Regions from separate parts of the Salinivibrio sp. SS3 genome, predicted to be linked through region 3. Evidence: riboswitches for the same ligand, from Rfam matches in the RefSeq annotation. Region 3 holds a riboswitch; each other region holds the start of a gene.
What was found. Region 3 has a riboswitch for thiamine pyrophosphate ahead of thiB (thiamine ABC transporter substrate binding subunit). Riboswitches for the same ligand answer to the same signal wherever they lie in the genome.
Positions count from the first base shown of each region.

Region 1: it holds a riboswitch for thiamine pyrophosphate, as region 3 does, so the genes downstream of both, thiD (bifunctional hydroxymethylpyrimidine kinase/phosphomethylpyrimidine kinase) here and thiB (thiamine ABC transporter substrate binding subunit) in region 3, are expected to answer to the same signal.
Region 2: it holds a riboswitch for thiamine pyrophosphate, as region 3 does, so the genes downstream of both, thiC (phosphomethylpyrimidine synthase ThiC) here and thiB (thiamine ABC transporter substrate binding subunit) in region 3, are expected to answer to the same signal.

Region 1 covers NZ_MEBQ01000003.1:86,910-90,185, reverse strand. The annotation lists gene BGL48_RS00935 (potassium channel family protein) at 1-367, shown strand, start outside; gene thiD (bifunctional hydroxymethylpyrimidine kinase/phosphomethylpyrimidine kinase) at 481-1,332, opposite strand; TPP riboswitch at 1,394-1,494, opposite strand; gene BGL48_RS00925 (putative bifunctional diguanylate cyclase/phosphodiesterase) at 1,549-3,276, opposite strand, start outside.
Region 2 covers NZ_MEBQ01000011.1:53,489-56,764, forward strand. The annotation lists gene thiC (phosphomethylpyrimidine synthase ThiC) at 1-1,782, opposite strand, end outside; TPP riboswitch at 1,876-1,975, opposite strand; gene crcB (fluoride efflux transporter CrcB) at 2,032-2,412, opposite strand; tRNA gene BGL48_RS06095 (tRNA-Trp) at 2,715-2,791, opposite strand; tRNA gene BGL48_RS06100 (tRNA-Asp) at 2,938-3,014, opposite strand; rRNA gene rrf (5S ribosomal RNA) at 3,175-3,276, opposite strand, start outside.
Region 3 covers NZ_MEBQ01000009.1:152,477-155,752, forward strand. The annotation lists gene thiP (thiamine/thiamine pyrophosphate ABC transporter permease) at 1-530, opposite strand, end outside; gene thiB (thiamine ABC transporter substrate binding subunit) at 536-1,531, opposite strand; TPP riboswitch at 1,575-1,676, opposite strand; gene BGL48_RS05400 (DUF547 domain-containing protein) at 1,715-2,506, opposite strand; gene leuD (3-isopropylmalate dehydratase small subunit) at 2,654-3,256, opposite strand; gene leuC (3-isopropylmalate dehydratase large subunit) at 3,266-3,276, opposite strand, start outside.

The DNA.
Region 1 (3,276 bases), on a different contig from region 3:
CTTTCAAGATGATGCACTCAGCCAAATATTAAAACAGCACTATCCACACGCCGAGTGTGTGCCATCTGTGTCGGTGGAAATGCTAGCGAAAGCTGCCGTGGATCCGGGTTCCAGCCAGTTGCATCACGAGCTGTTAAGCACAGCACAGGGGATGACGCAGTATTGCGCACGCTATCCCACCAATGCGAGCGCCACGGATGTGGGCACCCTGTTCAACCAATTAAAGCACGAATACGATGCGACATTAATTGGTCTCGATAAAGGTGAAGGCATTACCCTTAACCCCAACCTTGCAACAGACGTCGCCCCTGGCGATCGCGTATTCTATATTTCAGCCGAGCGTTTACCGCATTGGTCAGCGGCGTAATTCGGGTACCATTCATCACACGCGACACCTGCTGTTAGCCTTTCCCGAACAGTCCGCCGCTTCACCTTAGGAGCGGCGGACTCGCTTTAGGTGCCCTATTGGTGAAAAACCGTCTATTCGACCGAGGCTTCTTTTACATCGGGTTGACGCGCCTCAACGGGGTAAGCGTAAAAATGATGAACAGGCCCTGCGCCTCTTCCCACCTTTAACTGCTGGCTATGCGCCAACGCGTCGGTGAGATAATGTTTCGCCGCGCGCCCGGCTTCAATGGGTGTCATCCCTTGGGCGTAATAAGAGGCGATCGCTGCAGACAGTGAACAGCCTGTGCCGTGAGTATTCGCGGTCTCAACCCGACGGGCACTCAGGGTTTGGCACGTATCTCGGCTAATCCATACATCCACACTTTCAGTGGCGTGATGTAAATGGCCACCTTTGAGCATCACGTACGGGCAGCCGAGGCGACGCAAGGCGGGGACTAACGCATGCATTTTCTCAATGGAGGTAGGGACAGGCTGACCGGTTAATCGCGCCGCCTCCGGCAAGTTGGGGGTGAGCACGGTTGCGCGTGGGATCAGCTCTTCAATCAGCGCTGTCATGGCGTGTTTATCCAACAAAGGATCACCGCTGGTAGCCACCATCACGGGATCTAAAATCACCGGTAAGTGTGGCGACCGCGCCAACACGGCGGCTACTTCGCGAATAATCGCTTGGTTGGCGAGCATACCGATTTTCACTGCACGCACCGGCATATCGTACAACACCGCATCTAATTGGGCGCGGACAAAACCAGGATCAACCGCCGAGACGGCCTCAACGCCACAGGTGTTTTGCGCGGTTAATGCGGTGATCACCGAGCACGCATAACCGCCGGTAGCTGAAATCGCTTTAATATCAGCTTGAATGCCGGCACCGCCACCGCTGTCTGAGCCGGCGATGGTAAGAATAACAGGTGGAGATAGGTTCATATTGGCCCCTTAATCATCAGGGGCGGAAGGAGACAAAGCGAGCCCGAATAGGCCACTTCGTATGCTGAACGTGTCAGTTCCCTCCGCCAGTGCTAACTGGATCAGGTTCTACGGGTCCTGCTTTCGCAGTCTCAGCAATTACTTGCTCCCCGACTAACACGCTCAGAATATAAACCTTAGTGATAAAGCGCAAGTATGAGGGTGCTAATTGCGCGTTTAGGCCATCTCATTACTGTTGCTGGTTGCATTGCTATTGAGCGTCGCGTTGCTATTAATGGTCGCGTTGCCTTGGTTGGCGGTTTTAAGCAGTTGTTCAAATCCCTCTTGAATTAGGGGCCGTGCGTATAAAAAGCCCTGCACTTGGTCGCAGCCAATGGTTTGTAGCACATACTGCTGGTCCTCTTTTTCGACGCCCTCGGCGACCACACCATGACCAAAACCATGGGCCAAATCAATCACGCTACCCACCAAGTGCTTATCACTGGCGTTGGTAGCCAAGTCTTGGATAAAGCTGCGATCAAGTTTGACCCAATCGACCGGTAACTGTTTAAGGTAACTGAGCGAGCTATAGCCGGTGCCAAAGTCATCGAGGGCGATATGCATGCCTGCATCTCGCAATTGTTGTAGCTCTTTCAGTGCCACCGACATGTGCTGGATCAGTGCTGATTCTGTGACCTCTAATTGAATCAGATGCAAAGGGACATCAACTGCCTGGCACCGAGCTAAGACGCTGTCAGCAAAGCCGGGGCGAAACTGCTGGGCAGAAACATTGACTGACAGGTGAAAGCTATCGTTGATCAGTTTGTTTTTTCGCCAACATTCAACCGCGGCTAAGGCCATCACCAGTACGTGGTCGCCCAGTTGGATCATGTCTGCGCTGCGTTCGGCGATGGGGATAAATTCCGCCGGACTGATGGCTCCAAGGGTCGGATGCTGCCAACGCAACAGCGCTTCCGCGCCTATCATCAAACCGCCGTCTAATCGCCATTTGGGTTGATACGCCAGTGATAATTGTCCGCTTTGCAGTGCTGGCCCTAATTCGGTGCGAATCAAATGCGCGCGCTGAGCTTGGCTATCAAGCTCAGGCTGATATTCGCCGATAAGTTGGTCATCCGTCGGAATCGCTAAAATGGCTTGACGAAACAGTTGCGCCACATCTTGTGTCTCAAGCTCCGTGCGGCTGATACCAATGTGGCAACGTAAAAACATTAAACGCCCATCGAGCGTGTGATGTCCGCTGATCAACCGATTGATGCGCGCGGCTTTTTCTACGGCATGGTTATCGTGTTCTTCAATCAGCATCACCAGTCGTGTGCTATCCCAAACGCCAATGCGATGTGGGCGCGCCACTGTACTATTGGCTAGCAGATTGGCCACTTGTTTGTATAGTGCCTCTGTCATTAAATGGCCTTGGTGTTTGGTCACCGCTTCCATGCCATCTAAGGCAATCATCATCACAGTCACCGGCCCTTTGCTCAGCTGGCGCTCAGCGGCATCTAATAATGCGCGACGATTTGGTAGCCCAGTTAACGGATGGGTCAAAGAAAGCGCGCGTAAAGCCGCCGTTTGTTTGTTAACCAGCATTTGCAGCCGTGCCGCTTGATCGCGCTCTTTACGGGTTTTCAATTGCAGATGCAAAAGGTTTTGAATCCGTTGTAACACCTCATCGTGATCAAAGGGTTTGCTGATGTAATCAATCGCGCCACGGCATAACGCTTGGTTACGCAAATTCAGGTCATTATCTGCGGTGAGTACCATCACGGGCGGGCAATGCTCATCTAAAGCGTCATTAAGATCATCCAGCACCAGTAAGCCAGAGCGCTGCGGCATCCGCATATCGAGTAAAATCAGGTCGGGAACGGGGGAGAGAGCATCGGTAACAAGGCGAGGATCGGTGAGTCCATTCAGCTGTTGATAACCGGCTTGCTTGAGCATGGTAGACAG
Region 2 (3,276 bases), on a different contig from region 3:
TCGGACTTCTTGGCTGATTTTCATGGAGCAGAATTTCGGCCCACACATGGAGCAAAAGTGTGCGACCTTGCCCGACTCTTGAGGGAGCGTTTCGTCGTGATAGGCACGTGCCGTCACCGGATCTAAAGCAAGGTTGAACTGATCTTCCCAGCGGAATTCAAAGCGCGCTTTGGAAATGGCGTTATCTCGCACCTGGGCGCCCGGATGTCCTTTAGCTAAGTCGGCGGCGTGCGCGCACAATTTGTAGGTGATCATGCCCGTTTTAACATCCTCTTTATTGGGCAGACCCAGATGTTCTTTAGGCGTGACATAGCAAAGCATCGCACACCCAAACCAGCCAATCATCGCCGCACCAATCCCGGAGGTGATGTGGTCGTAACCCGGCGCAATATCGGTAGTTAATGGGCCTAAGGTGTAAAAAGGCGCTTCATGGCAATGGGTGAGCTGCTCATCCATGTTCTCTTTGATCATGTGCATGGGCACATGGCCGGGGCCTTCAATCATCACCTGCACATCGTATTCCCATGCCACCTTGGTAAGCTCGCCCAGAGTACGTAGCTCACTGAATTGCGCTTCGTCGTTCGCGTCAGCCACTGAGCCGGGACGTAATCCATCGCCTAGCGACAGCGATACATCATACGCGGCACAAATCTCGCAGATTTCACGAAAATGGGTATAGAGGAAGCTTTCTTGATGATGCGCCAAGCACCATTTGGCGATAATCGACCCACCACGCGAGACAATCCCAGTCACGCGATTGGCGGTCATGGGCACATAGTGCAAACGCACTCCAGCGTGAATGGTAAAGTAATCCACCCCTTGCTCGGCTTGCTCTATTAAGGTATCGCGCATCACTTCCCAAGTCAGGTCTTCGGCAATGCCATTCACTTTCTCAAGCGCTTGATACATAGGCACAGTGCCAATCGGGACTGGGCTATTACGTAAAATCCACTCGCGAGTTTCGTGGATATTGCGTCCGGTCGATAAATCCATCACCGTATCCGCTCCCCAACGGGTCGCCCACACCAACTTTTCGGTTTCTTCTTCAATGGAGGAGCTCACCGCCGAGTTACCAATATTGGCATTCACTTTCACCAGAAAGTTACGCCCAATGATCATTGGTTCCGCTTCTGGATGATTAATGTTGGCCGGAATAATCGCGCGTCCTTCAGCGACCTCTTGGCGTACAAATTCGGGGGTGATGTGTGATGGCAAATGCGCGCCAAAGCTTTCTCCTGGGTGCTGGCGATTTAGCTGCTCTTCACGATACTGCTGACGCCCCATATTTTCCCGGATCGCGATAAATTCCATCTCTGGGGTGATAATGCCTTGGCGTGCGTAGTGAAGTTGGGTCACACATTGGTTAGGTTTCGCCCGACGGATAGGCGGTAAGGCACTAAAGCGAAGATCATCTAAGGTTTCATCACTGAGACGAGTCTGCGCATAGTCTGAGCTCACTGCATCAAGAAACTCTGTATCGGCACGCTCATCAATCCAGGCTTTGCGCACTGGCGCTAAGCCTTGGTAAATATCGATAGCACTCTGTGGGTCGGTATAAGGCCCTGATGTGTCATAAACCCGAATGGATTCATTGTCCTCGTACTGCGGATTGTCTTTACTCCCGCCCACAAAGGTCGGAGACAGATGGATCTCGCGCATCCCTACACGAATATCAGGTCGCGAGCCCTCGACATAAACTTTCTCCGAGTTGGGATGGGTTTGCGCAGAGAGGGAATCGATAAAGGATTTGGCCTCAAGACGGGCCTGTTTACGGGTCGACATAGCATTACTCCGGTGTTCATTATGGGAATTAATGCTTGCCGGAAAACGCTGAATTGAGATGTGAGCAAACTGGCAGACGGGTTGCGTCTGTGATCTGAAGCATCTCTTGTTCCCTTCGCTGGTCTTAACCAGATCAGGTTCAACGGATCCCACTTAACGTGGTCTCAGCCAATTGGCACTCCGACAAGTTCAACGCCAGTATAAGAAATCACCGCCGCAACAACAAGCGACGTAACACGATGTTTTCGCTTAACCGGTGATGCGTGCTAGCAACCAAGCGCCCATCGCGGCTGCACTTAAGCACAACGCGAGATTGAGACCCACATTCAACAAGGCTTTCACCGTCTCACCATGTTGAAAAAGGAGCAAGGTATCCACTGAAAAGGTAGAGAAGGTGGTGAACGCGCCTAAAAAGCCAATCGCAATCAGTTGACGCCAAGGCACTGGGGCAATCAGCTCTTGGCTCATCGCCGCTAAAAAGACCCCCATCGCTAATGAGCCCAGCACATTAACCATTAGGGTACCGTACGGGAATCCTCGACCAAACACCGCGACGCTCCACTCTGACACTAAAAAACGCGAGGACGCCCCTAATGCGCCGCCAAGCCCTACCCACAATATGCTTACCACTGGGTGCTCCTTTCGATTGGTAAAAACTCATCATACCGCGACATGTGAACAAGAAACAGGAGGGAGAAAAAGGGAAGAGGGGCAGAGTTGCTAGAAGCTTAATGATTCACATACAAAAAAAGCACCGACAATGTCGATGCTTTGGTGTTTGGCAGGGGTAGAGGGATTCGACCGGGCTGGCGTCCCAGCCCCCAACACGCCTTTTTTGTCGTTTGCATGTTCTCATCTATCTCTTATCGGATTACGAGAAGCTTGATGATTCACATACAAAAAAGCATCGACAATGTCGATGCTTTGATATTTGGCAGGGGTAGAGGGATTCGAACCCCCAACACGCGGATTTGGAATCCGCTGCTCTGCCAATTGGAGCTATACCCCTGTAGATAGGTGCCTATTGTAGCGATCCCGCGACAAATTACCACCACCAATTACTCTTCAGACGTTTAATCGCTTATTTATAAAGCAAATCGTCCCAACGACCCAATAACAAAAAACCCTACTAAAATTAGCAGGGTTTCTAAGTAGTGGCGGAGTGGACGGGACTCGAACCCGCGACCCCCGGCGTGACAGGCCGGTATTCTAACCAACTGAACTACCACTCCGCACCAATTCTGTCTTATCAAAGTCTTACATATCATTGCTTTGATAGTTAAATTGCGTGCTATGCGCAGGGAGTTTTGAAGCGAGAAGCACAGTGTATGCCAATACATGAGCATCGCAGCTATCAAAAATCACAAGCAATAGGCGCAATTTATAATCAAAGCCTGGCGATGTCCTACTCTCACATGGGGAGACCCCACACTACCATCGGCGCTGCTTCGTTTCACTACTGAGTTCGGCATGGAGTCAGGTGGGTCCAAAGCG
Region 3 (3,276 bases):
CGCTGCCAGCCTTTCAGCCCTAGCTGGGTAGCAAGACGACGTTGATCAGCGGGGATCCCCTCTAACGCTTGCACCATGAGTTGGGCGGAAAATGGCAGATTAAAAAACACATGCGCGAGCAAAATGCCACTTAAACCATAAATAGAAAACGGCATCGTCGCATCAAAGTGCGCGAAGGCTTGCGCAATCCAGCCGCTGCGGCCATAGATGGCAACCAGTCCAAATACCCCCACCAATACCGGTAGCACCAAGGTCATGGCAAATAGCTTAAGCAGCCATGCCTTGGCTGGAAACTGCCGGCGATACAGGGCGTGGGCGACGGGTATCGCAAGCCCAACGCTGAGCATCACAGATAAGGTCGCCTGCTTAAAGCTAAAGTAGGTGACATGGCGCAGGTAGGTATCTTGCCACAACGCGGTGAGCACTAGGTCGTGGCTGTGAGAGAACAGCGCCCAGAGTGCGCTGCCAATCAAAACCACGACTAAGCTGGCCGCCATACTGCCCGGCCAGGTTCGAGAAGGGTTGAGCATCTTGGCTATTCAACCAGCGCGGTTTGCCAGTCACGCACCCATTGCTGGCGATTGCCCATCACTTCATCAGGCTGATATAGCAGGCTTTCCTCCGGCTTGTCTAAGGTGTAGAAGGCATCAGGCAGGTTGACATCGGTTACCGGATACATCCACTGCGTGGTTGGGAGCACAGATTGAGCTGCATCACTGAGCATAAATTGTAAAAACGCGTCTGCACGTTCCGGTTGATCCGTGTAGGCTGATTTTGCCACCACTTCGATTTGCATGTAGTGGCCTTCTTCAAACATGGCAGCGGCAAAGCGGTCGTCCTCATCAGCAACCCGGTGATAGGCCGGTGAAGTGGTGTAAGAAAGCACCATGTCGGCTTCTTTGTTAAGGAACATGTTGTACGCCTCGGTCCAGCCTTTGGTCACGGTAATGGTGTTATCAGCCAGTTCGCGCCATGCTTGTTGGTTGTCATCGCCATACACTTTTTGGATCCAGAGCATTAAGCCTTGGCCGACGGTTGAGACGCGCGGATCTTGGTAAATCACACTGATGTCATCACGCTCTTCAATCAAGGCTTTGAGGCTTTTGGGCGGGTCGAGCAAGCGGGTAGTGTCATACACAAAGGCAAAATAGCCGTAATCGTAAGGGATAAAGTAGTTGTTGTCCCACCCGCCAGGCACTTGCAGGCGCTCAGTATTGACTGCATGCTCAGCAACAATGCCGCTGCGCTCGGCTTCTTTCATTAAATTGGTATCCATCCCGAGCACGATATCGGCTTGGGTGGTTTCCCCTTCAATGCGTAGGCGATTGAGCAAAGCGGCGCCATCATCGAGAGACACGAATTCCAGTTGGCAATCGCACTGTTTTTCAAATTCGGCTTTGATTTTGGGCCCTGCGCCCCATTCGGCGATAAAGGAGTCATAGGTATACACGGTCAGTGGGTCCGCGGCGCGGGCACTGAGTGATAACAGCGACAGAGAAATCAGAGTGAGAACAGAGGTAAAAACTTTCACAGCACGCTCCTAAGTTGGGCGTGGGTGTTGAGGCAAGTTGATGGCAACATCAAGTCTCAATCCCTACGCCAGTGTTAGCTGGATCAGGTTCGATGGGTCTAGCGCAGAGCGCAATCTCAGCCATGAGGCTCCCCAATGAGTACCAAGCCATTGTACTGATTGGCTTAGGGTTAACCAAGCCTTTTAGTCAGCGAGTTGGTTAAGGTCCCAGTTGTAGTCGTATTCCAATGTTGCCTCTTGTGGCAATGGAATATCGCGATACTGGTTTATGTGAGCGATCACGCCTTGCTTATCGCCACCAAAATCAGCCTCAAACCACTCATAGATAGAAGAAAGCTGCCATTGATCGCCTTGCTGACTTACCCCTTTATCGCTATTAATAAAACGATAGGCCGCTTGTTCGAGCTGTGCCTCAAGCGCGTTTGCTTGGAAGGCCTTAGGTTGCAGGTTTGGACAACCCAAACTGGCACAGTTAACCGCATAGTGGGTACGCGGATCTTGCCATAGTGGGCGCAGAATGCGGTGCTCAATATCATTCAAGGTAAGGGGTTCACCTGCCACCGTGACCACCTCATCATCCCATGGGCCAAAGCTAAACAGCCCACCGAGTTTGGTGATGGAACTGACCGGGTACTCGGCGATAATCAGTTTTACGGTGACCGCATTGTAAAGGTTGACCCAATACGCGTATTGCTCGTTTTTGGTCAGGGTGCGCGGGTCGCGCGCGGTGAGCATGCGGATATAATGATCGAGGGCTTTCTTGTCAGCGTCGGTGACCGCCGCATAGTTAAATAAGGTGTGCTGCCCCTGAGGCTGCAAATACTTATCGAGCAATACTTGCCAGCTGTGATGAGTGAAGGTCGCCTGGCTGTCAGGATTATGGGCATCCCACATCGCCCAATACTCTGCTTTGGGGGCCGCTTGGCTAAACAGCGGAAAAACCAAACAGAATAGAAGTATCAAACGTTTTTGCATTGCCCGTCCTTATTTTCAGCAAGCCTTCTTTTCAGACTAGACCAAGCAAATGCGTTGTTGGTTTCATGGTGAATGGAAAAAAGTGGGGCTTGACCAATAAGCGCGGCGAGGATCGCGCTTATTGGTGGAGTGGGCTAAAGCGGGGATTTATGACAAAAAGTCCGGGATGCGCTGCTCAAAGCGCGAGATCTCAGCATCGTGCTGTAGGGTGAGGCCAATGCTATCTAAGCCTTCCAACAGGCAATGACGACGAAAATCATCCATTTGGAAGCTAAAGCAGTGCTCACCGGCTCGAATGGTTTGGGCGGGCAAATCCAGGGTTACCGTCGCGCCTTCATTTTCGGCTACATACGCAAATAAAGCATCGATTTGGGCTTCTTCAAGGGTCACCGGTACCATTTGGTTGTTGATACAGTTGCCATAGAAAATATCGGCAAAACTGGGGGCGATAATCACTTTAAAGCCGTAATCATCCAGCGCCCAGGGGGCATGTTCGCGTGACGAGCCACAGCCAAAATTCTCGCGGGTGAGTAGCACGCTTGCCTCTTGATAGCGCGCTTGGTTAAGCACAAACTCGGGGTTCGGTTGCTTGCCCGCATCGTCTAAAAAGCGCCAATCGTGAAACAGGTGCTGACCAAAGCCAGTACGGGTGACTTTTTGCAAAAACTGTTTGGGAATGATCGCATCGGTATCGACGTTCGCCGCATCCAATGGAGCAACAATGCCGGTGTGAGTGTGTATGCCTGACATAAGGCCTCCTTATAATTGGT